DNA from 4 places in the Roseococcus sp. GW821-FHT12F05 genome. Region 4 is predicted to be linked to each of the others. Evidence: riboswitches for the same ligand, from Rfam matches in the RefSeq annotation. Region 4 holds a riboswitch; each other region holds the start of a gene.

Region 1 (7,049 bases), on a different contig from region 4:
CGGCGGCGAGGGCAACGAGGGCGAGCGCGGTCCGGCGCAAGGTCATGGCAGGCCTCTTCTTCAATGTTCCGGGACCATGTGCGGCGCGTTTCTTGTTGGGCGCCCCTCTCCGGGGGCGCCGTCGTCCAGCGGAGGCTACTCCGCCGCGGCGGCCTGGGCCAGCTTCGCGGCCTCCGCCTCGGCCGCGGCCTTGCGGATGTGATCGTAGTTCCGGCCGCGGAACCAGGCCATGTATTCGCCGACGGTCTGCGTCGGAAACTTTGGCTCTTCGCCCGCGGCCTTGCAGGTCGGCAGGCACTCGATGACCGCCTCGGAATTCGGGTGGAAGAAATAGGGGATAGCGTAGCGCGGCTGGTCCGAGATGTTGAAGGCGCGGTGCGGCGTCGAGAGGAAGCGGCCGTTGGTCCAGCGATGCAGGATGTCGCCGGTGTTGACGATGAAGGTGCCCTCGATCACCGGCGCGTCGATCCAGACGCCGTCGGCGCGGCGGATCTGTAGGCCCGGCACCTTGTTCTGCGCGAGCAGCGTGATGAAGGTGCTGTCCGTGTGCGGCGCGATGCCGAACTGGTTCTCGTCGTATTCCTTCACCGGCGGGTAGTGGCTGAGCCGCAGCGAGCTGAAGGGGCGCGAGCACTTGTCGTCGAAGTAGTCGGCCGGCAGCTCCAGCGCGCGGGCGTAGAGCGGGAGCACGCGCTGGGCGAGGCTTTCCAGCGCGTCGTAATAGGCCGTGGCCGCCTCGCGGAAGCCGGGGACGCTCGGCCAGCGGTTGGCGACGCCCGTCTGGTCCTCGCGCTTGAGGAAGAAGGCCTCGTTCTCGTTGGGCTTGTTGTTGGCGTTGATGGTGGAGCTGCGCGTGGTCGAGCCGCGCATGGGCAGGTAGCCCTGCATGGCCGCGTCGACCTTCAGCTCCATCTTGGTCTCGATGGGCTGGGCATGGAAGGCGGCCGCGGCGGCAAAGGTGCGGTCGATCAGCTCCTGCGGCACGCCGTGATTGGCGATGTAGAGGAAGCCGACGGTCTCGTTGGTCTGGCGCAGCTGCGCGGCGGTGGCCTCGAGCGCGCCGGGCGCGCCGGCCAGGAAGGGGCCGAGGTCGAGGATGGGGATGTCTTGGGACATGAGGAGCCTCCGGTGTCACCGAACGGTCGCGGCCGCGGGGCTCCGGGTCAAACCAAAAGAACTCGCTCCTGGTTGAATTTTTCTAAACCGAGCTCAGCGCGCCCGTTCGATGCAGAACCGGACCACGTCGATGAGCGCCAGCTTGGCCTCGCTCGGCGGGAAGATGTCGAGCGCCCGGATCGCGGCATCCCCGTAGGTCTCCGCGCGGTCGACGGTGCGCTCGATGCCCCGGCACCGCGCCAGCAGCCGCTGCGCCTCGGCGAGATCGCCGGCTCCCTGCTCGCCGTCCTCCAGCGTCCGTTTCCAGAAGACCTTTTCCGCATCGTCGCCGTCATGGAAGGCCAGGAGGACGGGAAGCGTGATCTTCCCCTCCCGGAAGTCGTCGCCCACGGTCTTCCCGAGCCGCGCCTGCTCGGCCGAGTAGTCGAGCGCGTCGTCCACGAGCTGGAAGGCGATGCCGAGATTGTGGCCATAGGCATCCAGGGCCTCGGCCTCGGCCACCGGGCGGTCGGCGACGACAGCGCCGATCCGCGTGGCGGCGGCGAAGAGCGAGGCGGTCTTGCCCTCGATGACCTCGAGATACTGCGCCTCGGTGCTGGACAGGTCGTTCTGGGTGATGAGCTGCAGCACCTCGCCCTCGGCGAGGGTGGCCGAGGCGGCGGCCAGGATGCGCAGCACCTCGAGGCTCCTGTCCTCGATCATCAGCTGGAAGGCGCGGGCGAACAGGAAGTCGCCTACGAGGACCGAGGGCTTGTTGCCGAAGAGCGCATTGGCGCTGGCCTGCCCCCGGCGGAGCTCGCTCTCGTCCACCACGTCGTCGTGCAGGAGGGTGGCGGTATGGATGAACTCCACGCAGGCGGCGAGCGCCACGTGCCGCGCGCCGGAATAGCCGCAGAGCTTCGAGGCCGCCAGCGTCAGCAGCGGCCGCAGCCGCTTGCCGCCGGCCGCCACGATATGCGCCGCGAGTTGCGGGATCAGCGCCACCTGGCTGTGCATGCGCTCGACGATGAGGCGGTTGCAGGCGGCGAGATCCTCGGCCACGAGGTCCATCAGCCGGGCGAGCGCGCCCTCGCCCCGGTCGCGCGGGCTGGCATCGCGCGGGTTGGCATCGCGCGGGTTGGCATTGTGCGGCCTGGCGCCATCCCGTTTCGCGTCAATCGCACCCGCCACTCGTCCAAACCCCTGAAGTTGCGTCCAGCCTTGACCCCGGCCGGGCCGATGCAGGATACCCGAGCAGCCGACATGGCGGCAAGGCGAGGCAAATCAAGGATTTCCCGCGATGGATGTGGTCGCCGAGGACGCCGATCCGGTTCGAATCCAATTCCTGGCGGCGCTCCTGCGCGGCGCGGGGATCGAGGTGGTGCAGCTCGACCAGAACCTGGCGGGACTGGGCCTGTCGATCTTCCCGCGCCGGCTGGCGGTGACGGCGGCGGACGCGGCACGGGCGCGGCGGCTGCTGCGGGACGCCGGTGTCTGAGGACCTGACCGAGGACGGGCTGCTCGGCGGCCGGGTGCGGCTGCTGCAGCCGCGGCAGGGGTTCCGGGCGGCGATCGACCCGGTGCTGCTGGCCGCTTTCGTGCCGGCCCGGACGGGGGATTCGGTGCTGGAGATCGGCTGCGGGACGGGCGCGGCGTTCCTCTGCCTGGCGGCGCGGGTGCCGGGAATCGTGGTCACGGCGGTGGAGCGCGACCCGGAGCTGGCCGCGATCGCCGTCCGCAACGTGGCCCTCAACGGGGCAAAGGCCACCATCCTCGCCGAGGATTGCTGCGCGCTGCCCGCCCTCGCGCCGATGCAGCACGCCATGGCCAACCCGCCCTACTGGACCGGGGGCACCGCCTCGCCGGACGCCGGGCGCCGACAGGCGGCGCATGAGGACGCGCCGCTCTCGGCCTGGATCGCGGCGCTGACCCGGCCGCTGCGGCACAAGGGAACGGTGTCGCTGGTCCTGCCCGCCGCGCGCCTGGCCGAGGCGGCCGCTGGGTTCCGTGACGCCGGCTGCGGCTCGGTGCGGCTGCTGCCGCTCTGGCCGCGGGCCGGCGCGGCGGCCAAGCGCATCCTCATCCAGGCCCGGAAGGGCGGTCGCGGCGCGGACGAGATGCTCCCCGGCCTCGCACTGCACGAGGCCGACGGCAGCGCCACCGCCGCCGCCCATGCCGTGCTGCGGGACGGCGCGGCCCTCTGAGCCCTTGCGCCACGCGGCCCGCCTTGCCAGCATGACGCTGCACCGGTCCCGCGCGAGCGGGTGAAAAGGGAATGCCGTGCGTCCGCCGGGGGAATGCTCCCCCGCTCCGGGCAAGTCGGCAGCTGCCCCCGCAACTGTCAGCGGCGAGACGCTGGCCCCTCCGTCGCGCCCAAGGCGCGGCGGGCCACTGCGGCGGAAGCCGCGGGAAGGCAGGGCCCGCTTCCGTGACCCGCGAGCCAGGAGACCTGCCGTGGCCGACGCGCCGGAAGGCCGCCGCAACCCATGGGATCCGGGCGGGGTGCACCGGGGCAGGTGAGCAGGGTGTGCCTATCCTGGCTGAAGCCGCCGACGGCCGCATTGCAATGCGATCCGGCGGGCACGGATTCCCCCCAAACCATCGATAAAGCAGGAGAAACTTCCATGGCCGCGTCCAACCAGCCCGCGCCGATCGAGCAGCGCGCCGCCGCCCTCGAGATCGTGCTCAAGGGCAAGGGCATCCTCCCCGATGGCTTCGTCGAGGAGTTCACCGAGCATGCCGAGGAGCAATGGGTCACCCTCAACGGTGGCCAGATGGTCGCCCGCGCCTGGACCGATCCGGACTACCGCGCCCGCATGCTGGCCGACGGCACCTCGGCCGCGCGCGAGATGGGCTTCGACTTCCCGGAGCACCACCGCCACCTCGTGGTGCTGGAGAACACGCCCGATATCCACAACCTGATCGTCTGCACGCTGTGCTCGTGCACGGCCTATACGATCATCGGCGCCGCGCCGGACTGGTACAAGGACATGGAGTACCGCGCCCGCGTTGTCCGCCAGTCGCGCACCGCGCTGCGCGAGATGGGGCTCGACCTGCCGGCAACGACGGAAATCCGCGTCTGGGACACGACCGCCGACACCCGCTACATGGTGCTGCCCGTGCAGCCGCCGGCCACGATCGGCTGGCCCGCCGAGAAGCTGGCCGTGATCGTGACGCAGGATTCCATGATCGGCGCCTCGCGCCTCGACGAGGTGAAGGGCTGACGCCATGGACAGCATGCACGACCTCGGCGGCAAACAGGGCTTCGGGAAGATCAACTACCCCGCGCCTCCGCATGACGAGACCTGGGAGCCGCTGGCCCGCGCGCTCTCGGCCATCTCGGTGAAGACCCACATCTACAACATGGACGAGTATCGCCACGCCATCGAGCGCATGGCACCGACCCACTACATGAGCGCGCCCTATTACGAGCGCGTGCTGACGGCGGCGGCCACGCTCGCCGTGGAGAAGGGCATCACCACGAAGGAGGAGCTGGAGGCGCTGGTCGAAGGCACCTTCCCGCTGGCGCTGCCGATCGGGCCGGGCCGCATGGCCGCGCCGCCGCAGAGCTTCGCGATCGGCGAGACGGTGCGCGTGAAGTACGAGTTCGTCTCCGGGCACCACCGCATGCCCGGCTACATCAGGGGCAAGACGGGCGTGGTGGTCGGCATCACCCCGCCCTACCCCTTCCCAGACGCCGCCGCGCACAACATGCAGGCCACGATGGAGCCGACCTACGACGTGCGCTTCCGTTCGACCGAGCTCTGGCCGGACAGCTGCGACGAGGCGTTCAACCATGTCGGCGTCTTCCAGAGCTACCTGGAGAAGGTGTCGCCGCAGCCCTGATCTATCGGAGGGCGCTGCCGCCCGGGCATGCCGTGCGCCCGCCATCCACCTGGAACTGCCCGCCGGTGATGGCCGTCGCCGCGTCCGAGCAGAGGAAGAGGACCATCGCCACCACCTCCGTGACGGTGGAATAGCGGCCGAGCGGGATCGCCGAACGGTACCGCCCCGCGGCATCGTTCGCCCCGTGCGCGGTGGCCTGGTCCTCCAGCGAATGGATCATCCGCGTGTCCGTCGGCCCCGGGCAGAGCGCGTTCACCCGGATGCCCTGCCGCGCCACCTCGCCCGAGACGCTGCGGGTCAGCCCCAGCACCGCGTGCTTCGAGGCCGTGTAGGGCGAGATCCCCGCCGAGCCCACCAGCGCCGCCGTCGAGGCCGTGTTCACCACCGCGCCGCCGCCCTGCCGGATCATCACCGGCAGTACGTATTTCAGGCCCAGGAAGACGCCGCGGACGTTCACCGCGATCACCTGGTCGAACATCGCCTCGTCCTGGTCGTAGACGGCGGCGACCTTCCCCTCGATGCCGGCATTGTTGAAGAAGCAGTGGATGCCGCCCCAGGCGCCCACGGCGGCGTCCACATAGGCGCGCACATCCTCGGATTTCGTGACGTCGGCCTGCTGGAACCGGGCCTCGAAGCCCTCCGCCCGCAGCGCCGCGGCCTGGGCCTCGCCGGCCGCGGCGCGGTCCACCAGCAGCACCTTCGCGCCTTCCCGGCAAAAGCTTTGCGCCGCCTCCAGCCCGATGCCGTTCGCGGCGCCGGTGACCACGGCGACCTTCCCTTCGAAACGCATGCGTCTTTCCTCCCGTTGAAGTCTCAGGCCATCGCGTCGCGCAGCGCGCGCGCGGCCATGTCGATGTAGCCGAGCGCCGGCCTGATGATGGCGCTCATGGTCATCATCCCATGCAGCATGTCGGCCGCATGGACATGCGTGACGCGCACCCCCTCGCGCTCCAGCCGGGCGGCGTAGTCGCGCCCTTCGCCGGAGAGCGGGTCATGGCCGACGGTCAGCACGAAGGCCGGCGCCGCGCCGGCGAGGTTGGAGGCCCGCAGCGGCGAGGCCCGCCAGTCGTCCCAGCTCGCGGGCTCGGGCGCGTAGTGCATGCGGAACCAGCGCATGGTGGAGGCGACCAGCGGCAGGCCCTCGGTGAAGCGCGCGTAGCCGTCATGGGTCTGCGCCATCTCCAGGACGGGGTAGATGAGCATCTGGAAGCGCAGCGGCGGCAGCGTCCCGTCTCGCGCCATCAGCGCCGCCACGGCCGCGAGGTTGCCGCCCGCGCTGTCGCCGCCGACGGCCAGCCGCTCCGGATCGATGCCGAGAGCCCTGGCGTTCACCGCGGCGTAGTGCACGGCCTCACAGAAATCCTCGACCGCGGCCGGGAAGCGGTGCTCCGGCGCCAGCCGGTAATCCACGCTCAGCACCGCGCAGCCCGAAAGGTTGGCGATGGTCCGCACGGGATGGTCATGCGTGTCGAGGTCGCCCACCACCCAGCCGCCGCCATGCGCGAAGACTAGGCAGGGCAGCCTGTCGCCCGCCGAGCTGCCGAGCGGCCGGTAGAGCCGGGCCGGCACGCCGCTGGGCAGCAGGAGTTCGCGGACTTCCGCCACCTCCGGCGAGGGCGGCTGCAGCACCTTGCGGCCGTTCGCGTACATCGTCCGCGTGTCCGGATAGGCCATGTCCTCGAAGCGCGGCCGGCCCATCTCCTCCACGAGCTTCAGGAAGGCCACGCAATCGGGGTGCAGCGGTGACGCCATCTCAGCTCCTGTTTCGTCCCTTCGCGCATCATGGCCGCAGCCCCGGGCGCGCGGCAACTCCACGGCTCCCCTGGGGTTACCACCTCCAATGCATTCCATTCCCGCCAGTGTCTTCAAATTGAAGCCGAATCCCGTCGCCTGGAGCGCGTCATCGCGGTTCCAACACGCACCGTACATGGTCTAGCTTCCCGATGATGACCCCAGCCAAGCCCCCCCTCGTGATCTGCCTCGGCAATGTCGTGGCGGATCACGTCTTCCGGGTGGAGGAGGTTCCCCAGCCTCCCGCCAAGGCCCAGGCCAAGGGTTACCAGCTCAATGTCGGGGGCATGGCGGCCAATGCGGCGATCGCGGTGACG
Region 2 (7,049 bases), on a different contig from region 4:
CCGCGACCGCCAAGGCGCGCGAGATCGGCGTCGCGCAGACCGTCTGCATCGTGGACGACGGCGGCCATCCCCTGCTCATCGAGCGCATGGACGGCGCGCGCGTGACGGGGCCGCAGATCGCCTGGAACAAGGCCTTCACGGCAGCGGGCCACAAGCGCTCGACGCATCTGTTCAACACGCCGCCGAACGGGCCGGCGCTGCCCGGCAACGAGGCCTTCGGCATCCAGTGGAGCTTCGAGGGCAGGTTCGCCGTCTTCGTCGGCGGCTTCCCGATTGTCCACGAAGGCGCCGTGATCGGCGGCATCGGCCTGTCCGGCGGCAATGGCGAGCAGGACACGGCCTGCGGCGTGGCCGGGCTGCAGGCCCTGTCGGACCTGCTGGGCGGCAGCATTCTCGTCCAGGCCGACATCAAGCTGTAGGGTCCGGGGACCCGCAGTCCCTGGACCTCGCTGATGACGTTACGCCATGGCCTGGAAATCCGCGCCGCCACGGCGGCCGAGGCACCGGGCCTTGCCACCCTGCTGGCCGAGGCCGGCCACGTCATCGACGCGCGTGCTCTCGCAGAGCGGCTCGCCGCGCTGCGCCAGGGCGCCGCGACGGCGCTGGTCGCCCTGCAATGGGGCCCGCCCAGCGGCCTTCTCGTGATGCACTGGTACCCGACGCTCGAATCCGCCAGCCCCGTCGCTGTGATCACGACGCTGCTGGTCGGCGAGGAGCACCGGCGGCAGGGGATCGGCCGGCTGCTGCTCAAGAGCGCCGCGCAGGCCGCGCGCGTGGCCGGCTGCAACCGGATGGAAATTGCGACCGCAGCGGAGGCCCCGTCGCTGCACGCCTTCTGCCGGGCCACGGGCTTCACCGAAGCCGGACCACGCTTCGTCCGCTCCCTGCGCAAGCAGGGATAGGAGCCCCTTGCGGGGCTCCCTCGCCGCCTACTGGATTTCCTTCCGCACGATCGCGGCCCCATCCGCCATCGCCTTCAGCTTCCCGAAGGCGCGCTCGCGCGGCAGGTACTTCATCCCGCAATCCGGCGCGGCCACGATCCGCTCCGGCGGCAGCACCTTCAGCGCGCGGCGCAGGCGCTCGGCCACGATCTCCGGCGTCTCCACGTCCGGCGAGCTGAGGTCGAGCACGCCCACCAGCACGGTCTTGCCCTCAAGGTCCCGCAGGACTCCCAGGTCCAGGTTCGGCTGCGCGGCCTCGATGGAGATCTGCTGCGCCGTCGTCTCCGAGAGCTCCGGCAGGAAGGAGTAGCCGGCGGGCTTGCCGTCCACCATCGCCGCATAGCCGAAGCACATGTGCACGACGGTGGTGCCCGGCACGTCCTTCAGCGCGCGGTTGATGGCGGCGACGGCGAAGCGGCGCGCCTCCTCGGGGAAGGCCTGCATCCAGGGCTCGTCGAGCTGGATCACGTCCACGCCGGCGGCCTTGAGCTCCAGGATCTCCTCGTTGAGCGCGGCCGCGTAGTCCATCGCGAGCTCGGCATCGTCCTTGTAGAACTCGTTCTTCGCCTGGCGCGTCATGGTGAAGGCGCCCGGCAGGGTGATCTTGAGCTGCCGGTCGGTGTTGGCGCGGGCGAACTTGATGTCCTCCACCTCGACGGCGCGGCTGCGCTTCACCCGGCCGACGACGCGCGGCACCAGGGTCGCCTTGCCGGTGCGGCCGATCACCTCGGCATGGTTCACCGCGTCCACGCCCTCGAGCGAATTGGCGAAGTGGTTGGAGTAGCTCTCCCGGCGGATCTCGCCGTCGCTGATGATGTCGATGCCCGCGCGCTCCATGTCGCGGATGGCGAGCAGGGTCGCGTCGTCCTGCGCGTCGTGCAGGCGCTCCGTGGGGATGCGCCAGATCTCGGGGGCGCGCACGCGCGGCACGAGGCGCGAGCGCAGGGCCTCCTGGTCCACGAGCCAGGCGGGCTGCGGGTAGCTCCCCACGACGGTCGTGGGCAGGAGGGGAAGTGTGTCGGCCATGGGTGCGATCCTATCAGTGTCGAACGTCAGACGGCCGGCGCCGCGCGGCGAGGGATCGCCGAGGGGCGGTGCCGGGTTGCGGCATGTTCCAGCAGGCGCATCACGAGGTCCAGCAGGACGCCGAGCAGCAGCACGAGGAGGATGCCGACATAGACGCGCGGGCTGTCCAGCACCGTGCGGTAGGAGGTGATGAGATACCCGATGCCGGCCGAGGAGGTCAGCATCTCCGACACCACCACGCCCACGATCACCAGCGCGCCGCCGAGGCGCAGGCTCGCGATGACGGTGGGGATGGCGGCCGGCAGCACGACGTGGCGCATGCGCTGCATCAGGGTGGCGCCCATGCTGCGCGCGGTGACCAGCAGCTGCGCGTCGATGGTCTGGATGCCGGCGGCCGTGCCGAGCAGGGTCGGGAAGAAGCCGTAGATCGAGGCGAAGGCGATCTTCGACTGCGCGCCGATGCCGAACCAGGCGGTGAAGACCGGGTAGAGCACCACCAGCGGCACGGCATAAAGGCTGGAGACGACCGGCAGCAGCAGCCCGCGCAGCCGCGCGACGCTGCCCACCAGCGCGCCCGCCAGGATGCCGCCGCCGCAGGCGAAGACCAGCGCGACCGCCGCCTCGCTGAGCGTCACCGCCAGCGCCTCGACGAAGATGCGCCAGTCGGCGATGCCCACCGTGACGACCTGGCTCAGCGGCGGCAGGAAGAGCTGCGGCACGAGGCCCGCGCGCGGCAGCACCTCCCACAGCACCAGCAGGATGGCGCCGATGAGCCAGCGGATGGCGGATGGGCTCACGTCGAATGTCCGCCCTGGGGGCTCCGGATCTGCCGCCAGATGCGCTCGCGCAGCTGGCCGAAGGTGGCGCTGGCCATCATCTCGTAGGTGCGGGGACGCGGCAGCTCCACCTCGATGCGGTCGATGATGCGGCCGGGATGGGCGGACATGACCAGCACCTCGTCGGCGAGATAGACGGCCTCGCTCAGGCTGTGCGTCACGAAGACGACGGTCTTCGAGGTCCTGGACCAGATGTGGAGGAGTTCCTCGCCCATGGTCATGCGGGTCTGCTCGTCCAGCGCCGCGAAGGGCTCGTCCATCAGCAGCACCGGCGGGTCCTGCACCAGCCCGCGCGCGATGGAGACGCGCTGCTTCATGCCGCCCGAAAGCTCGTTCGGAAAGCGTGCGCCGGCGTGGCCCAGGCCCACCAGCTCCAGCATCGCGGCCGCGCGGTCCAGCCGCTCGGATTTTCCCACGCCGCGCAGCATCAGCGGGAAGGCGACGTTGTCGATGGCGCTCAGCCAGGGAAAGAGGTTCGCGTCCTGGAAGACGACGCCGACGCGGTCCGGATCGGGATCCAGCATGGGCTTGCCGTCGACGAGGATGGTGCCCTCGGTCTGCCGGCGCAGCCCCGCCATCATCATGAGCAGCGAGGATTTGCCGCAGCCGCTGGGTCCCACGATCACGCTGAAGCGCCCGGCCTCGACGGTGAGCGCGATATCCTCCAGCGCGCGCGAGGCGACGCCGCGGGATTCGTAGGTGTGGCCGAGGCCGATGACCTCGATCATCGGCCGCGCCGTCACGGGCTGCTCCTTCAGCTGCGCCAGTGGCTGCATCGGGTCTCGATCCATCGGATACCTTCGTTGATCAGGATGGCGGTCACCGAGACGATCAGCACGCCGGCGAAGAGGTTCTTCATCATGAAGCCCTCGCCCCAGCCCGCGATCTGCTGCCCGATGCCGCTGCGCGAGGCGTACATCTCCGCGAGGATGACCGCTGTCGTGGAGAAGATCACCGCGAGCCGCAGCGCCTCCAGCAGCACCGGCAGCATGCTCGGCAGGTAGACATGGCGCGTGATCTGCGCCCGCGTGGCGCCGTAGGAGCGCGCGGTCAGCACATGCTCCTCGCGCACCGAGCGCACGGCGGCCGTGGCGCTCATCAGCACGATCAGGATGGTGGAGAAGCAGCCGAAGGCCACCTTCTGCCAGAAGCTGATCCCCAGCGTGAGGATGAACAGCGGCAGGAAGATCGACTTCGGCACGCTGAAGAGGAAGTAGAGCAGCGGCTCGCAGACCTGGGCGAGCCGCTTGTTCTCCGCCAGCAGGATGCCGAGCAGGACGCCCGTCGGCACGGAGATGATCAGCGCCGCGCCGAGCTGCAGCCCGGTAATCGCGAGGTCGCCATGGATGGCGGGCCGCTGCAGCAGCTGCAGCGCCGTGACGAACACCGCGCTGAAGGGCGGCAGGATCTCGTCGTCCACCCAGCCGAGCCGCGGCAGCGCCTCCCAGATTCCCAGCGCCAGCGCCAGCAGCAGCAGCCGCACGGCCAGCATCGCCGTGCGGGACATCAGCGCGTCGGCACCGGCCGGAAGCGGGTGGTGAAGACCTCCTCGGCGGGCGCCATCTCGGTCATGCCGCTCATGCGCGACAGCTCCAGCGAATAGGCGACCTGCGCGGGGTCGATCACCCCGTCGGGGGACAGCTTGAGGATGGTCTCCTCGTACTCGATGGCCGCGATCTCGGCCGGAATCTCGTTGTTGGTGGAGATCAGCTCGATGGCCGGGCCGCGGTTCGCGCGCAGCCAGGCGAGGCCGCCATAGATGGCGTTGACGCCGCCCTGCACCGCCTGCGGCGTGTCGCGGATCATGCGGTCGCTCACGATCCAGCCGGCGGTGATGTGCTGCGGGATGGCGGTGCCGTAGTCGATCAGGCTGCGCGCCTGGTTCGCGCGGATCAGCTGGAAGCTGAGCGGCGAGTAGATCACCGCGGCGTCGACGTTGCGCGAGCGCAGGTTGGGCACCAGCCCGCCGCCGCCGACGGGCACGCGGTTGGTGGTGATGCGCCGGTCCGTCTCGGTCCATTGCGCCAGGAGGTCGGAGCCCGAGCCGCGCGAGGTGATGCCCAGCTTCTTGCCCGCCAGCTCCGAGACCTCGCGGATCGGCGAATCCGTGCGCACCATCAGGTGCCAGCCGTAATAGGCGAGCGCGCCGGCGGTCACGAGCTTGGAGCCGAAGCCGCGCTTGATCCCCGCCGCGACCAGCGCGGGCGGATCCAGGATCAGGTCCGTGGCGCCGGCGGCCAGCGCCTCGAAGCACTCGGCGCCGCCGCGGTAGATCGTGGTCTCGACCGTCAGCCCCTCCTTCTCGAAGAAGCGCTGCTGCTCGGCCGCGGTGGCGATGATGGTGGGCCAATAGGCCTTGGTCGGCACGCCGACGCGGATGCGCGGGCGGGCCTGGGCCAGCGCCGGACTCGCCAGGCCTGCGCCTGCGACTCCCGCGGCGAGCGCCCGGCGCGACAAAGCGAAGCCGGGCCGTGAGGCGGCTTGATCGGTCATCTCAGTCTCCTTGTCCAGGGCACCCCGCCTGGTCGTGATGGGTCGTTCGGATGGCAGGTCTCCTGGCTCGCGGGTCGTCGATGCAGGCCCCACCTTCCCACGGCTCTCGCCGCAGTGGCCCGTCGCGCAGGCGGCGCGACGGATGGGCCAGCGTCTCGCCGCTGACAGTTGCGGGGGCAGCTGCCGACTTGCCCCCCGAGGACTTGTCCCGGAGAACTCACGGCATTCCCTTTTGACCCGCTTGCGCGGGACCATCCGGTGCCGTCGATATCGTGGCTTGCCGGGAGAGGCAAGGCGCGATCCGTGAACATGGCGAGTCCGCCCGGCCCGCGCGCATCCGGGAGCGGCGTTCCCCCGGTCCCTTGCGACTCCCGATGCGGCAGGGCTCCGCGCCGCCGGCCTGGGGCAGGATCGGGCCGGGCCGGCACGGGCGGCGAGTCGCGCATGGCGGAGCGCATGACGTTTTCCCTCGGCCCCGTTGCTCGGAGCCTGCGGACGGACGGTATCGGTAACAGACCCGCGCGGGCAAGCCCGCTGCCGGGACGATGCGGCGCCGCACCAAACCCCTTGCCGCTGCGGCGGGCCCGGGTCACGCTCGGCGTCCCCAGGGGACCGACATGACCGAACCACCCTATCGCGGATACCACGATATCGGCGGCCTGCCCGGCGGCCCCGTGATCCAGGACGAACGGCCCTTCGAGGCCTGGCAGGCGCTCTCCGAATCCATCCGCGGCGCGCTCAACGCCCGCGGCCACAGCGTCACGCTCGACGAGATCCGGCGCAGCTTCGAGAGCTTCGGCGTGGAGCTCTACAAGACGCTCGGCTTCTACGAGCGCCGCACCGAGGCGCTGTGCCGCCTCCTCGCCGAGAAGGAGTTCTTCACCGTCGAGGAGGTGCAGGCGCGCATGGATTCCCTCGCCGCCGCGCGCGGCCAGGTGGTGGACCACGCCGCCAAGACCGTGACGGGAGGCTGAGCGTGCCGCGCTTCCAACCCGGCGACGCCGTGCGCGTGCTCGATCTCGGCAAGCCCGGCCATGTCCGCATCCCCTTCTTCGTCCGGCAGAAGATCGGCCAGGTGGAGCGCTATTGCGGCGCGCATGCGAACCCGGAAGACCTCGCCTATGGCCGCGACGGGCTGCCGAGGATCGACCTCTACCGCGTGCACTTCCGCCAGCAGGAGCTCTGGCCCGACTACGGCGGCTCCCTCAGCGATTCCCTGGAGATCGAGGTCTACGACCACTGGCTCGCCCCCGCGGAGATCGCCTGATGCCCGCACCCGCCCCCACCCGCTTCTCCGCCGGCGCCGTCGATCCCTGCCGCCCCGTCACCGAGGGCCATGGCGGCGCCGACTACTACGCCCTGATGGCCGAGGCGCTGCACCGGCTGCTGCTGGACAAGGGCATCCTGTCGCAAGAGGACACCGACAAGGTGGTCGCCGGGCTGGAGGCGCCCAACGTCACCTGGGGCGCGCGCATCGTGGCGCAGGCCTGGCGCGACCCGGCCTATCGCGAGCGCCTGCTGGCCGACGGCTCCGCGGCCGCGCTGGAGCTCGGCTACCGCATCAGGGAGGCGAAGCTCATCGTCGTGGCGAACACCCCGGCGCTGCACAACGTCATCGTCTGCACGCTGTGCTCCTGCTACCCGCGCTCGCTGCTGGGCCAGCCGCCCTGGTGGTACATCTCCAACAGCTACCGCGCCCGCACGGTGCGCGAGCCGCGCAGGGTGCTGGCGGAGTTCGGGCTGGAGCTGCCGG
Region 3 (7,049 bases), on a different contig from region 4:
GCCGCTCGCGCTCTGCCTTGCGCCAGCGGGCGACGTCGCGGCGCTGCTGGGCGTCGGGCTCAGGCGCATGGCCGAGATAGTCGGGGTCGACCTCGTGCAGGAAGCAGGCCGGGGAGGCGTAGTCGTGGAATTCCGGCGGCTCAGCCACGGCGGAACCGCTCCTCCCGGCCGAGCAGCACGCCCTGGCCGGCGGCGATGCCCATCTCCAGGCTCTGCGCGATGCGCTGGGCGCGCTCGATGAAGTGCTCCGCCGCGGCCGGCGGGCAGAGCTCGCGCGCCGTCGCGCCGAAGAGGGCGAGCCAGCGGTCGAAATGCTCGGCGTCGACCGGAAGCGGCAGGTGCTTCTCCATGGGGCTGCCGTGATATTCGCCGGACATCAGCGCGACGGACGACCAGAAGGCGAACATGCGCTGAAGATGCGGCTCCCAGTCGGCGATGCGGGCGGCGAAGACGGGGCCGAGCAGCGCGTCCCTGCGCACCCGCGTGTAGAAGCCGCGCACGAGACGCTCGATCATCGCGGCATCGATGCCGGTGCGCGCGACGATCCCGGCGGTGATTTGCGCGCGTCGCTCGGCGGCGTCGCGCGCCGTGCTCACCGGAAGGTGACCGGCTTGCCGATCGGGGCGCCCAGCACCTCGTCGTCGCGCATCGCGACGTTCCCACGGATGATGGTGCCGACTGGCCAGCCCTGGCAGCGATAGCCGTCGAAGGGCGTCCAGCCGGCGGGGCTGGCGATCCAGTCGTTGGTGATCTCGCGGGACTTCTTCATATCCACCAGCGTGAAGTCGGCGTCGTAGCCGACGGAGAGGCGGCCCTTGTTCACCGCGCCGTAGATCCGCGCGGGGCCGGCGCACATCAGGTCCACGAGGCGCGAGAGGCTGAGGCGGCCGGCGCTCACATGGTCGAGCATCACCGGCACGATGGTCTGCACGCCCGTCAGGCCGGCGGCGGTGTTGGGCCAGGGGCGCTCTTTGGCCTCGCGGGAATGCGGGGCGTGGTCGCTGCCCACCACGTCCACCGTGCCGTTGCGCACGGCGGCCCAGGCGGCCTCGAGGTGGCGCTGCTCGCGGATGGGCGGGTTCATCACCGCATAGCCGCCGAGGCGGTCATAGGCCTCGTCGGTCTGGGTGAGGTGGTTCATCAGCACCTCGACGGAGCAGATGTCCTTGAAATCGCCGAGGTATTCGAGCTCCTCGGCCGTGGACACATGCAGGATGTGCGCGGGACGGCCGGTCTTGCGGGCGAGGGCCATGAGGCGCTTCGTGCCGAGCATCGCGCATTCCACGTCGCGCCAGACCATGTGGTTGCGGTGGGGCATGCCCTCGGTGAAGAGCGGCTTGCGCTCCTGCAGGCGGTACTCGTCCTCGGAGTGGTAGCAGATGCGCCGGCGGCCGGAGCGCATCACGGCCTCCAGCGTCGCGTCGTCCTCGATCAGCAGGTCGCCCGTGGAGGAGCCCGCGAAGACCTTCACCGCGCAGACATTGTCCTCCAGCTCCAGCTCGGCGAGCTCGGCGATGTTCTTCTTCGAAGCGCCGACATAGAGGCCCATGTCGCAATACGCATGCTCCGCCACATAGGCGCGCTTCCAGGCCAGCTGCGCCGAATCGGTGATGGAGGGCGCGGTGTTCGGCATGTCGAAGACCGTCGTCAGGCCGCCGAGGATCGCGGCCTTCGTGCCCGTGGCGATGGTCTCGACCTTCGGGTCGCCCGGCTCGCGCAGATGGACATGCGCGTCGATCAGGCCGGGCAGCACGTGCAGATGCGTGCAGTCGATCACCTGGGCGGCCTCGGCCTTGCCCAGCGCGCCCATGGCGGCGATCCGCCCGCTGCGCACGCCGATGTCCAGCGGCTCGATGCCCCAGGGCAGGACGGCCTGGCCGCCGCGCAGGATGAGATCGAAATGGGGCATCGGGGGGAGAACTCCGCAGGTCGGTAATTGGCCGCAATCTGACGGGTCCGGCGGGGCGCGCAAGACGTGCTTGACTCGGTGAGACATAAGGATATGTTGATGACGTGTTGGTCCGGCGCGAGCCGGTGAAAAGGGAACGCCGTGAGGCTCGTGATGCGAGCCAAGTCGGCGGCTGCCCCCGCAACTGTCAGCGGCGAGCTGGCCTCTCATCGCCCTCGCAAGAGGGCTGGTCACTGGGATCCCGATCCCGGGAAGGCCGAGGGGCGAGTGACGACCCGTGAGCCAGGAGACCTGCCGGCACGCGCGAAACCCAACCGCCGGGGCGGGGTGCCCCCGGACAGGGAGAGACCGACCATGCGCCAAAGCCGCGCCCTGAATGTCCTGAACCGAACACCCTGTCGTGGGCGAATGCGGGCCTGTCCCCAGAAAGCCTGACCGCCATGCCGGCCGTTCCCCGGCCCTCCGAGTCCGATCCGACCTCGCCCTGCCTGCGCATCTGCAAGCTGGATGGGGAGGTCTGCCTCGGCTGCGGCCGCCGTCTCGACGAGATCGTCGCCTGGCCCACGGCTTCCGCCGCGGCCCGGCACGCGATCCTGCGTGCGGCTCGGGCCCGGCTGGCGACTCATCCCGACAGATCCGGGGCCTGAGCGCCCCTTCAGGAGACGACCATGACCGCCTACAACCTGGGCTTCCCCCGCATTGGCTTGCGGCGGGAACTCAAGACCGCGCTCGAATCCCATTGGTCCGGCAGGACCGGCGAGGATTCCGTGCTCGCCACCGCCGCCGAGCTGCGCGCCCGCCACTGGGCGCTGCAGGCCGAGGCCGGCATCGCCATGCCGCCGAGCAACGATTTTTCCCTCTATGACCACGTGCTGGACACGGCCTGCGCCGTGGGCGCCATCCCGCATGGCTATGGCTGGCATCCGGGCGAGGCGGTCTCGCTTGCGACCCGCTTCGCCCTGGCCCGCGGCGGGCGCGGCGACGAGGACGCCTGCTGCGGCGGCCACGGCGCGCCCGCGCTTGAGATGACCAAGTGGTTCGACACGAACTACCACTACCTCGTGCCCGTCTTCGGCAAGGGACAGGAGTTCGCCCCCACCGGCTTCCCCGCCGTCGAGGCCTTCCTGGAGGCCAAGGCGCTCGGCCACATGACGCGGCCGGTGCTGCTCGGTCCGGTCTCCTTCCTGCTGCTCGGCAAGATGGCCGAGGGCGCGGGCGATCCGCTCGACCTGCTCCCCGGCCTGCTGCCTGTCTATGCCGAGACGCTGAAGCGCCTCGCCGCCGCCGGCGCGACCCAGGTGCAGATCGACGAGCCCTGCCTGGTGCTCGACCTCGCGCCGCAGGCCCGCGCCGCCTTCGGCACGACCTATGCCGCGCTGGCCTTGGCCGCGCCGGGCCTCTCGATCCTGCTCGCCGCCTATTTCGGCGATCTCAGGGAGAACCTGGAGACGGCGCTGAACCTGCCCGTCGCCGGCGTCCATCTCGACCTCGTGCGTGCGCCGCAGATGCTGGACGTGGCCCTGCGCCACGCGCCGGCGCGGATGGTGCTGTCCCTCGGCGTCGTGGACGGCCGCAACGTCTGGGCGACGGACCTCTCGCGCGCCTTCCTGAAGCTGCGCTCGGCGGCCGCCTCGCGGCGCTTCGAGCTGCTGCAGGTGGCGCCCTCCTGCTCGCTGCTGCACAGCCCGATCGACCTCGCCGGCGAGACCGGCCTCGATGCCGAGCTCAAGGGCTGGATGGGCTTCGCGAAGCAGAAGCTGGAGGAGGTGGCGCTGCTCGCGCGCGGCCTCGTCGAGGGCCGCGGCGCCATCGCCGAGGCGCTGGACGCCAGTGACGTCCGCCAGGCCGCCCGCCGCGCCTCGCCGCGGCTGCACGACAAGGCGGTGGCCCGGCGCCTCGCGGCGGGAACGCCGGAGGATGCGCGGCGCCTGCCCTTCGCAGAGCGCCGCCTCGCCCAGCGCGCACGGCTGAACCTTCCGGACTATCCGACCACCACCATCGGCAGCTTTCCGCAGACGCAGGACATCCGCGCCGCGCGAGTCGCCCGCAAGCGCGGCACCCTGCCGGAGGCCGAGTACGACGCCTTCCTCGAGGCCCGCATGGAGGAGGCGGTGCGCTGGCAGGAGGAGATTGGTATCGACGTCCTCGTCCATGGCGAGTTCGAGCGCAACGACATGGTCGAGCACTTCGCCGATTTCCTCACCGGCTTCGCGGTGACGAAGAACGGCTGGGTGCAGAGCTACGGCTCGCGCTGCGTGAAGCCGCCGGTGATCTACGGCGACGTCGCGCGGCCGAAGCCCATGACGGTGGACTGGGCGCGGCGCGCGCAGGCGCTCACGGAGCGGCCGGTGAAGGGCATGCTCACGGGGCCGGTCACGATGATGCAATGGGCCTTCATCCGCGACGACGTCCCGGCGCCGACCATCCGCCGCCAGCTCGCCTATGCCATCCGCGACGAGGTGGTGGATCTGGAGACGGCCGGCATCGCCATCATCCAGATCGACGAGCCGGCCTTCCGCGAGGGCCTGCCGCTGCGGCGCGACCAGTGGGACGCCTACCTGCGCGATGCCGCCGCCTGCTTCCGCATCTCGGCGAGCGGGGTGGCGGAGGACACGCAGATCCACACCCACATGTGCTACTCGGAGTTCAACGACATCATGGCCAGCATCGCCGACATGGATGCGGACGTGATCTCGATCGAGACCTCGCGCAGCCGGATGGAATTGCTCGAGGCCTTTCTCGACTTCCGCTACCCGAACGAGATCGGGCCGGGGGTCTACGACATCCATTCGCCGCATGTCCCGGGGGCGCCGGAGATGCGGGAGCTGCTCGGCATCGCCGCGCAGCGCCTGCCGGCGGACCAGATCTGGGTGAATCCCGATTGCGGGCTGAAGACCCGCCGCTGGGAGGAGGTGCGCCCGGCGCTGGTGAACATGGTGGAGGCCGCGCGCGCCATGCGGGGCTGAGCTGCGGCAATGCGGGAGGATCCCGGTCCTCCCGCAACCTCGGAGATCACCGCTTGGGCGCCTGGGCCGACCCGCCCGGCGTGTTCTGCGCTGTGCGCTAACATAGGACACAAATAAAAATAAGCGAAAATATCAGACCCCTATAAATCGCGTGGGTCGCATTTCAATTTTGCTCGTTACTGAAAATAATGAGTGACTTTTGGGCTTTGCAGATGGCCAGATTTTTATTCGGTGCGGTATGGGCGGTCATGTTTTGGATTGTGATTGTCGACATCGCCCTGCTTTCATGAGGCCTCGCCGGGGCATGGACCTTGGGCTTGCGCGTTGAACTGGCGGCGGCACGCAGCTCCCCCGGGCCATCCCGTGGTTCTCGATCCTGTTTTCGGCCTGCGTCATGCGGGAGGTGCCCATGGCCGCCCACGCCCCATGATTCCGGCGCTTCGGATGTCCGGGCTGCCCGCCGAGGTGGCGCATCGATGCCGCCGCGGGGGTGACGACGCGGCGCATTGGCCGCATATCCCCGCCATGTCCCAGGCGCTGATCGTCGAGAATCTCGTGAAGACCTATGTCGCCGGCCGCCCGCCGGCGGTGGGTGGGCTGAGCTTCACCATGCCCATGGGCGCGACCTACGGGCTGCTGGGCGGCAACGGCGCGGGCAAGACCACGACCATCGCCATGCTGCTGGGCCTGCTGGTGCCGACCTCCGGCCGCATCACCGCGCTGGGCCACGATATGGAGAAGGACCGGTTCAATGCCCTCGCGCGGATGAATTTTTCCTCGCCCTACATCGCACTGCCGCACCGGCTTTCCGTGGCCGAGAACCTGCGCGTCTATGGCCACCTCTACAACGTGAGGAACGCCGAGGCGCGCATCATGGAACTGGCGCACGACCTGCAGCTGGAAGACCTGCTGGACCGCCCGGCCGGACAGCTCTCGGCAGGCCAGAAGACGCGCGTGGCACTGGCCAAGGCGCTCATCAACCGGCCCGAGCTGCTGCTGCTCGACGAGCCCACCGCCAGCCTCGACCCCGACACCGGCGACTGGGTCCGCTCCTGGCTGGAGCGCTACCGGGAGCAGACCGGCTGCGCCATCCTGCTCGCCAGCCACAACATGGCCGAGGTGGAACGGCTCTGCGACCATGTGCTCATGCTCAAGCAGGGCCAGGTGGTGGACCAGGGCAGCCCGGCCGCGCTGGTCGAGCGGTTCGGCCGCAGCGACCTGGAAGAGGTCTTTCTCGATATCGCGCGGGGCACGCATGCGGAGGCGGCCCAATGAACGGATCGCTTCGCCGCATCTGGGGGCTCGTCTATCGCCACCTCGCCCTCTACCGCCGTTCGCCGCCGCGGCTCATCGAGCTCATGTACTGGCCTGTGCTGCAGATGGTCGTCTGGGGGTTCATCACGGCCTATCTCGCCGGCGTGCAGAACAACCTCGGCTCCGTCGCGGCCGGCGTGCTGCTGGGCGGCGTGCTGCTCTGGGAGGGCGCGCTGCGCAGCCAGATGGGCTTCTCCGTCTCCTTCCTGGAGGAGATCTGGTCGCGCAACCTCGGCCACATCTTCGTCTCGCCGCTCAGGCCAGGCGAGCTGGTGGCGGGCCTCGCCGCCATGGCCCTGCTGCGGACGATGATCGGCGTGATCCCGGCCATGCTGCTGGCCTGGTTCCTCTATTCCTTCAACATCTTCGCCCTCGGCCCGCTGATGGTCGCCTTCTTCGCGGCGCTCATCATCATGGGCTGGGCGGTGGCGCTGGGCGTGACCTCGCTGATCCTGCGCTACGGCGCGGGGGCGGAGACGCTGGCCTGGTCGGTGCTCTTCGGCATCACGCCCTTCGCGGCGGTCTTCTATCCCGTGAGCATCCTGCCCGCCTGGCTGCAGCCGGTCTCGCTGGCGCTGCCGGCCTCGCACATTTTCGAGGGGATGCGCGCGGCGCTGACCCATGGCGAGATCGCCTGGGGGCACCTCGGCGCGGCCTATCTGCTGGACGCGGCGTGGATTGCCGGGATGGGCTGGGTCTTCATGAGCCAGTTCCAGGCCGCGCGGGTGAAGGGCGCGCTGCTGAATATCGGCGAGTAGCCCGAGCATGATCGCCGAAGGCGGAATCGCCGGAGACGTGAATCATTCTCGCCGGAAATGGCTTCAGGCCAGGAACTCGAAGACGTTCCCCTCGGCGCGCTT
Region 4 (7,049 bases):
ACCGCGCGGGTCGCGGCGTCCAGCAGCGCGATCTGCGCCGGGAAGAGGTCGCGGAACAGGCCGGAGAGCCGGAAGGTCACGTCAACGCGCGGGCGACCCATCACCGCCGGCGGCAGCACCTCGACACCGGTGACCCGGCCGGTCGCCTCGTCCCAGACGGGGCGGCAGCCCATGAGCGCCAGGCCCTGCGCGATCTCCTCGCCGCCGCTGCGAAGCGTCGCGCTGGCCCAGAGGTCGAGGACGATCGCGCGCGGCATCTCGCCCTGCTCCTGAAGATGCAGGCGGACCACCTCCTCGGCGGCGAGGCGGCCGAGATCCATGGCGGTCGCCGTCGGCAAGCCACGCGGATCGGCAGCGTAGAGGTTGCGGCCAGTGGGCAGCACGTCGCGACGGCCGCGGGCCGGCGCACCGCCGGGGCCGGCGGCGACGGCACGGCCGTCGAGCGCATCCAGCAGGGCCGCACACTCGGCCGTCGCACTGGGCCGGCGTTCCTCGTCCTCGGCGCGGCCGAAGACGTGCAGCCCGTCCTTGATCGCCAGCTCCTTCAGGTCGCAGAGCCAGGAATCGAGATGCTTCAGCACCTCCAGCGGCGCGGCGTCGGGCGCGAGGCCGGGCACCCCGCCGGCTTGCTCCAGGATGAGCTTCGCCAGCCGCTCGCGCCGGCGCGGATCGAGGCCGTCGGCGATGGCGTATTCGTCCAGCAAGCGCTCCAGGTCGCGCGTGGCGCCGTGCAGCCCGGCGCCGGCCAGGGGCGGTGGGAGGTGGCCGAGGATGGTCGCCGAGATGCGCCGCTTGGCCTGCGCGGCCTCGCCGGGGTTGGAGACGAGGAAGGGGTAGATCACGGGCAGCGCGCCGAGCACGCGCTCGGGGAAGCAGGCGGCCGTGAGCGCGACGGCCTTGCCCGGCAGCCACTCGATCGCGCCATGCGCGCCCATATGGACCAGGACGTCGAAGTTCCGCTGGAGCCAGGCGCCGAAGCCGAGCAGCGCGGGATGCGGCGGCAGCGCGGGATCGTGCCAATCCGCGCGACGGGATTCCGCCCGGCCCCGATCGGGCGCGATGGCGACGGTGACGTTGCCGAAGTGCATCGCGCGGAAAACCGCGGTTTCCACATCGCCCCAGGCGGCCCGCACCTCGGCCGGCAGGGCGTGGATCGGCGCCGTCTCCTGCGACGCCTCCAGCGCGGCCATCAGCTCGCGCGCGGTCGGCGGCGCGGGCCCGACCGTGTAGCCCGCTTCCGCCAGGTCCAGCAGCAGCGTGCGCACGCTTTCCGGCACGTCGAGTCCGACCGCATAGCCCGCACGGCCGCCCGCGCCGGGGTAGTCCGGGATGAGCACGGCGACACGCCGTTCGTCCCGCGGCGTCCGTTGCAGCCGGATCAGCGCCGCCACGCGCGCGGCGACCTGCGCGACGCGATCGGGCTCCACACGGTTCACCGGACCGATGCCGCCCTCCTTGAAGCTCAGCGCGCCGGCCAGCACGCGGCCGTCGAGCTCCGGCAGCACCACATGCATGGCGAGGTCCGCGCCGCCCAGCCCGCGCGGGCTGCCCGCCCAGGCCGCGCGCGCGGTCGTCGCCATCACCGCCTGGAGGATCGGCACCCCTGGCGCGCCGAGCGCCGCCGCGTCGCCCGACGCGAAGCCCGTGGTGGTGACGATGGCGGCAGGCCGCAGCACGCCCATCGCCTCGCGCACGAAGGCCAGGCTCTCCGCCTCCTTCAGGCTCGCGACGAAGAGCGGGACGGCGGCGATCCCCTGCCCTTCCAGCGCCTCGGCCAGCGCGGCGACGGGCGCCGCATCCTCGGCCAGCAGCATCGAGCGGTAGAAGAGGATCGGCACCACCGGCCGGTCGCCGCCGCTCCGAACCTCGACTTCGCCGATACCCGGCTTCCAGGCGCCCGCGCGCGGCAGGCGGCGCGGCAGCGCGGCGTCGAGCGCGACGCCCGCATGTCCCGCCATCCGCCGCAGCAGCGCGCGCAGATTGGCCAGGCCGCCCTCGCGGAAGTAGGCGAGGAGCGCCGCGTGCTCCTCGGCGGGCAGCGTGCCGAGCTCCGCCAGCCGCGGGTCGTCGCCGTCCTCGCCGGGCAGCACCGCCAGCGCGATGCCCTGCGCGCGCGCCGTCTCGGCCAGCCGCTCGACGCCGTAGCGCCACCAGTCCGGCCCGCCCAGCAGCCGCAGCACGATCAGCCTGGCCTGCGATCCCGTCCGCTCCAGCCAGAAGTCCACCGACATCGGGTGCCGCAGCTCGCGCAGATGCACGAGCCTGAGCTCCGGCACCACCTCTTGCTCCATCTCGTAAGCTGCCGCGAGCCCCGCGAGGTCGCTGTCGGTGAAGGAGAGCACCACCATCGGGGCCGGCGCCTGGCGCAGGTCGACCGGCTCGGCGAGCCCGTCGATCGAGGCGGCTGACGTGGCGAGGATGTGCATGCTACCCCGCGAGCGCCTCGGCAACGGCGGCCTGGTCGAAGCCCTTGAGCCCGATCACCACCAGCCTGCCCTGGCGTGCCTCGGCAGGCCCCCAGGCACGGTCGTACTGATGCGTGACGCGCTGGCCGACCGCCTGCACCAGAAGCCGCAAGGGCTTGCCGGCGACAGAGGAAAATCCCTTCGCGCGCAGCACGCCCGTCACCGCGCAGGCCGTCGCCACGCGGGCGGCGAGCGCCGCGGGATCGGCCGCCTCGGGCAGGTCCATCACCACCGTGTCGAAATCGTCGTGGTCGTGCTCCAGCTCATTGTCGTGATGCGTGGGCCGGTTCGCGATATCCGCCTCCGTGCCGAGGCCGAGGCCCAGCATCACATCCGGCTCGAGCCGGCCCTGCGCGGTCGTCACCACGGCCACGGCACGCGGCATCGCCTCGGCGATCGCGGCATGCGCGCGGGAGAGCGCCTTCGCGTCCAGCAGGTCCGCCTTGGTCATCACCACGAGGTCGGCGCAGGCGAGCTGGTCCTCGAAGACCTCCTCGACCGGATCCTCATGATCCAACGAGGGATCGGCCGCGCGCTGCGCCGCCAGCGCCGCCGGGTCGGCCGCCACGCGCCCTTCGGAGAGCGCCGCGCCGTCCACCACCGCCACCACGCCATCCACCGTCACGCGGCCGCGGATCGCGGGCCAGTGGAAGGCCTGGACCAACGGCTTGGGCAAGGCGAGGCCGGAGGTCTCGATCAGGATGTGCTCGGGCTGCGGATCCAGCGCCAGCAGCGCGTCCAGGGCGGGCACGAAGTCGTCGGCCACGGTGCAGCAGATGCAGCCGTTCGCGAGCTCGATGATGCCGGCCTCGTCGCAGGCCTCGGCGCCGCAGCCGCGCAGGATCTCCGCGTCCATGCCGACATCGCCGAACTCGTTCACGATCACCGCGAGCCGCCTTCCCTGGGGGTTCTGGAGCATGTGGCGGATCAGGGTCGTCTTACCAGCGCCGAGAAAGCCCGTGACGATGGTGCAGGGAATGCGGGCGAGGCTCATGCGCGGGCTCCGGGAATGGGCGGGATGCGGGCGATCAGGCCGCGCTTCAGGGGCTCGGGGCGACCGCGCCAGGGCATCAGGCCGTCGGCCGAGAGGGACAGAAGGCGCGCGCCCTCGAGCACCGCCGTGCCGTCGGTCGGCGCGAGACCGCCGAAGACGTAGCTCCAGCCGCCCGGCCGCGCCATGGCGACGGAGGGGCCGCGCCTGCAATTGGCCAGGCACTCCACCTCGCGGATGTCCACGCCCTCCGACGGGGTGAGGGTCGCGGCCAGGCGGGCGCCGGCGCGAGGCTGGACGTCCACCGCGTCGTCGGGATGGCGGCAGGTCGTGCAGACGAAGAGCGTCACCGGGCCGGCGACGTGTTCGGAGAGGGACAAGCGCATGCTCCTCCTGCGCCTGGAAGCGCGGGAATGGGGATGCAGTCGCGGCGCGGGACACGCGCCGTCGCCGGGATGGCGGCCGCGCCGAGGCACCCCGCCCGGCACGGTGGTCTGTCGCGAGATGGCAGGTCTCCTGGCTCGCGGATCGACGCCCGGTGCCGCCTTCCCGGAACGCCCTCGCGGGCGGGTCCAGTGGCTGTTTGGCACGGGCTCTCCGCTCACAGTTGCGGGGGCAGCCACGGCTTCGGGAGCCTCGCGGCGCCCGCTCCATGTTCCCTTTTCACCCCGCCTCCCGGCGGGGACCATCAAGCGAGGGCATGAGAGACACGGGCGGGCCGGCACTGTCAACGGCGATGCGGCGGGGATGGGAGGGCGGCTCGACCGGCGGCGGGCAACCATCTACATTCCAAGGAATTAAAAAATGAACCTCAGGAGGTACCGCATGATCCGACTTCTGGCCGCCGCGGCCACTCTTTCCGCCCTCGCGCTTCCGGCCCTGGCGCAGCCCGCGAACCTTCGCCCCACACGGGACGTGACGGTCACCTATCGCATGACCGGGCTCGCCGGCATGCCCCCGCAGGAGACGCGGATGGCCTTCTCCGTCAGCACCGGCAAGCAGCGCGTCGACCCGCCCGGCAATACCGGCTGGATCCTCATTGATCGGCAGGCCAATTCCGCCGTCATGGTCATGGACGCCCAGCGCATGGTGGTGACCATGCCGCCGGCCACGGTCGCCGCGATGAACCAGGAAGCGCCGGCCGGCGCGACCTTCACCCGCAAGGGGCGAGCGACGGTGGCCGGCACCGCCTGCACCGAGTGGGAAATGGCCCTCGGCCAGGTGCGCGGCACGAATTGCATGACCGACGACGGGGTCCTGCTGCGCTCCGTCTCGACCGGCCCCAACGGCGCCGCCGTGACCATGGAGGCCACCCAGGTCGCCTACGGCGCCATCGATCCGGCCCGCCTCTCGGTTCCCGCCGGCTACACGGCGCAGCAGATGCCGGCAGGCGTCCCCGCTCGCTGAGCGGCCTTCGCCCGGCCTCCTGCGTGGGGCCGGGCGACCCATTGCCGTCCGGAGCGGACGCGGCCATGGTCCGCGCCCATGTCCAGCCCGCTCACCCTCGTCCTCGGCGGCGCGCGCTCCGGCAAGAGCCGGCACGCGGAGGCGCTTGTCCAGGCGGAGGCACCGCCCTGGACCTACATCGCGACGGCCGAATCCTACGATGCGGAAATGACCGCGCGCATCGCCGAGCACCGGGCGCGGCGGCCCGTGGGATGGGTGACCGTGGATGCCCCGCGCGACCTGCCGGAGGCCATCGCGACGACGCCCGATGCGCCGCTGCTGGTGGATTGCCTGACGCTGTGGCTGAGCAACCTGATGCTGGCCGAAGCGGAGCTGGACGCCGCCACCGGATCGCTGCTGGCGGCCCTCCTGGCGCGCGTGGCGCCGACGGTGTTGGTCTCGAACGAGGTCGGCTCCGGCATCGTGCCGGCGACGCCGCTCGGCCGCCGGTTCCGCGACGCGCAGGGCCGGCTGAACCAAGAGGTCGCCGCGGTGGCGGGACGCGTCGAACTGGTCGTGGCCGGCATTCCCCTGAGACTGAAATGAGCATCACCGAGGAAGAGGCCGAGCGGCATCGCCAGAAGATGCAGAAGCGCAAGGTTGTGCAGGATGCGGAGGTGGCATCCAAGCCCATCGTCGCGAAGGGCCTGCTGATCGTGAACACCGGACCGGGCAAGGGAAAATCCACGGCGGCTTTCGGCCTGGCGCTGCGCATGCTCGGCACGGGCGGGCGCGTGGGCGTGGTGCAGTTCATCAAGGGCGCCTGGCATTCGGGCGAGCAGGACGGGTTTTCCGCCTTCGGCGACCGCGTGCAGTGGCACAGCATGGGCGAGGGCTTCACCTGGGAGACGCAGGATCGCGCCCGCGACCTCGCCGCCGCGGCGCGGGCCTGGGACCAGGTGCTACGCATGCTGGCGGATCCGTCGCTGGACCTCGTGGTGCTGGACGAGCTCAACATCGCGCTGCGCTACGAGATGCTGGACCTCGCCGAGGTGGTCGCAGCGCTGGCCGGGCGGCGCGAGGGGCTGCACGTCGTGGTCACGGGGCGGAACGCCAAGCCGGAGCTGATCGAGGCCGCGGATTGCGTGACGGAGATGGGCGCCACCAAGCACCATTTTTCCGCCGGGGTGCGCGCGCAGAAGGGCGTGGAGTTCTGATGCCGGCACGGAGCCTGATGTTCCAGGGCACGGGCTCCGACGTGGGAAAATCGCTGCTGGTGGCGGGACTGGCCCGCGCCTTCACGCAGCGCGGGCTGCGGGTGCGTCCGTTCAAGCCCCAGAACATGTCGAACAACGCGGCGGTGACGGCTGACGGAGGCGAAATCGGCCGCGCGCAGGCGCTGCAGGCGCGCGCGGCGGGCGTGCCGCTCAGCGTGCACATGAACCCGGTGCTGCTGAAGCCGCAGAGCATGATCGGCGCGCAGATCATCGTGCAGGGGCGCATGCGGGGCAGCGCGAAGGCCGCGGAGTACCAGCGGCTGAAGGCCGGGCTCATGCCGGCCGTGCTCGACAGCTTTTCCCGGATGCGGGGCGAGGCGGACCTCGTGCTGGTGGAGGGCGCCGGCAGCGCGTCGGAGGTGAACCTGCGCGCGAACGACATCGCGAACATGGGCTTCTCCCGCGCGGCCGACGTGCCGGTGATCCTGATCGGCGACATCGACCGCGGCGGCGTGATCGCGAGCCTCGTCGGCACCAAGGCCGTGCTCGATCCCGCGGATGCCGCGATGATCTGCGGCTTCGTCGTGAACAAGTTCCGCGGCGACCCCGCGCTCTTCGCTGACGGCATGGCGCTGATCGCCGAGCGCACCGGCTGGGCGCCACTCGGACTGCTGCCCTTCCTGCCCGAGGCGGCTCAGCTTCCGGCCGAGGATGCGCTGGCGCTGGACCATGCGCTGCCGCGCAATCCCGGCGCGAAGCTGCGCATCGCCGTGCCGATCCTGCCGCGCATCGCCAATTTCGACGATCTCGACCCGCTCATCGCGGAACCGGCGGTGGAGGTGATCCGCGTGCGGCCGGGCTCCGCCCTGCCCGGGGATGCGGACCTCGTGATCCTGCCGGGATCCAAAGCCACCATCGCGGACCTTGCCGACCTGCGCGCGGCGGGCTTCGACGTGGATATCGCCGCGCACCTCCGGCGCGGCGGCGCGG

What was found. A riboswitch is a leader RNA that binds a small molecule or an ion and turns the genes downstream of it on or off. The one in region 4 is predicted to bind cobalamin.
Region 1: linked by a shared signal. The riboswitch ahead of AC1ROY_RS10755 (nitrile hydratase subunit alpha) and the one ahead of AC1ROY_RS22570 (DUF1636 family protein) in region 4 are both predicted to bind cobalamin.
Region 2: linked by a shared signal. The riboswitch ahead of AC1ROY_RS20075 (ABC transporter substrate-binding protein) and the one ahead of AC1ROY_RS22570 (DUF1636 family protein) in region 4 are both predicted to bind cobalamin.
Region 3: linked by a shared signal. The riboswitch ahead of AC1ROY_RS32545 (DUF1289 domain-containing protein) and the one ahead of AC1ROY_RS22570 (DUF1636 family protein) in region 4 are both predicted to bind cobalamin.

What each region holds. Positions count from the first base shown of each region.
Region 1 is NZ_JBXAQB010000003.1:486,665-493,713, reverse strand. Features, by position in the region: gene AC1ROY_RS10780 (ABC transporter substrate-binding protein) at 1-46, opposite strand, end outside; gene AC1ROY_RS10775 (isopenicillin N synthase family dioxygenase) at 136-1,116, opposite strand; gene AC1ROY_RS10770 (polyprenyl synthetase family protein) at 1,210-2,166, opposite strand; gene AC1ROY_RS10765 (putative signal transducing protein) at 2,396-2,593, shown strand; gene AC1ROY_RS10760 (tRNA1(Val) (adenine(37)-N6)-methyltransferase) at 2,586-3,299, shown strand; cobalamin riboswitch at 3,326-3,566, shown strand; gene AC1ROY_RS10755 (nitrile hydratase subunit alpha) at 3,720-4,319, shown strand; gene nthB (nitrile hydratase subunit beta) at 4,324-4,941, shown strand; gene AC1ROY_RS10745 (SDR family NAD(P)-dependent oxidoreductase) at 4,943-5,731, opposite strand; gene AC1ROY_RS10740 (alpha/beta hydrolase) at 5,755-6,693, opposite strand; gene AC1ROY_RS10735 (PfkB family carbohydrate kinase) at 6,885-7,049, shown strand, end outside.
Region 2 is NZ_JBXAQB010000008.1:148,980-156,028, forward strand. Features, by position in the region: gene AC1ROY_RS20045 (GlcG/HbpS family heme-binding protein) at 1-419, shown strand, start outside; gene AC1ROY_RS20050 (GNAT family N-acetyltransferase) at 453-902, shown strand; gene AC1ROY_RS20055 (5-methyltetrahydropteroyltriglutamate--homocysteine methyltransferase) at 930-1,967, opposite strand; gene AC1ROY_RS20060 (ABC transporter permease) at 1,994-2,764, opposite strand; gene AC1ROY_RS20065 (ABC transporter ATP-binding protein) at 2,761-3,579, opposite strand; gene AC1ROY_RS20070 (ABC transporter permease) at 3,558-4,310, opposite strand; gene AC1ROY_RS20075 (ABC transporter substrate-binding protein) at 4,310-5,296, opposite strand; cobalamin riboswitch at 5,332-5,567, opposite strand; gene AC1ROY_RS20080 (hypothetical protein) at 5,914-6,270, shown strand; gene AC1ROY_RS20085 (SH3-like domain-containing protein) at 6,273-6,563, shown strand; gene AC1ROY_RS20090 (nitrile hydratase subunit alpha) at 6,563-7,049, shown strand, end outside.
Region 3 is NZ_JBXAQB010000023.1:40,555-47,603, forward strand. Features, by position in the region: gene AC1ROY_RS32530 (5-formyltetrahydrofolate cyclo-ligase) at 1-148, opposite strand, end outside; gene AC1ROY_RS32535 (group III truncated hemoglobin) at 141-596, opposite strand; gene AC1ROY_RS32540 (dihydroorotase) at 593-1,909, opposite strand; cobalamin riboswitch at 2,001-2,222, shown strand; gene AC1ROY_RS32545 (DUF1289 domain-containing protein) at 2,350-2,556, shown strand; gene metE (5-methyltetrahydropteroyltriglutamate--homocysteine S-methyltransferase) at 2,578-4,875, shown strand; gene AC1ROY_RS32555 (ABC transporter ATP-binding protein) at 5,320-6,150, shown strand; gene AC1ROY_RS32560 (ABC transporter permease) at 6,147-6,947, shown strand; gene asnB (asparagine synthase (glutamine-hydrolyzing)) at 7,011-7,049, opposite strand, start outside.
Region 4 is NZ_JBXAQB010000010.1:174,658-181,706, forward strand. Features, by position in the region: gene cobN (cobaltochelatase subunit CobN) at 1-2,426, opposite strand, end outside; gene cobW (cobalamin biosynthesis protein CobW) at 2,428-3,459, opposite strand; gene AC1ROY_RS22570 (DUF1636 family protein) at 3,456-3,836, opposite strand; cobalamin riboswitch at 3,946-4,161, opposite strand; gene AC1ROY_RS22575 (hypothetical protein) at 4,282-4,863, shown strand; gene cobU (bifunctional adenosylcobinamide kinase/adenosylcobinamide-phosphate guanylyltransferase) at 4,942-5,448, shown strand; gene cobO (cob(I)yrinic acid a,c-diamide adenosyltransferase) at 5,445-6,059, shown strand; gene AC1ROY_RS22590 (cobyric acid synthase) at 6,059-7,049, shown strand, end outside.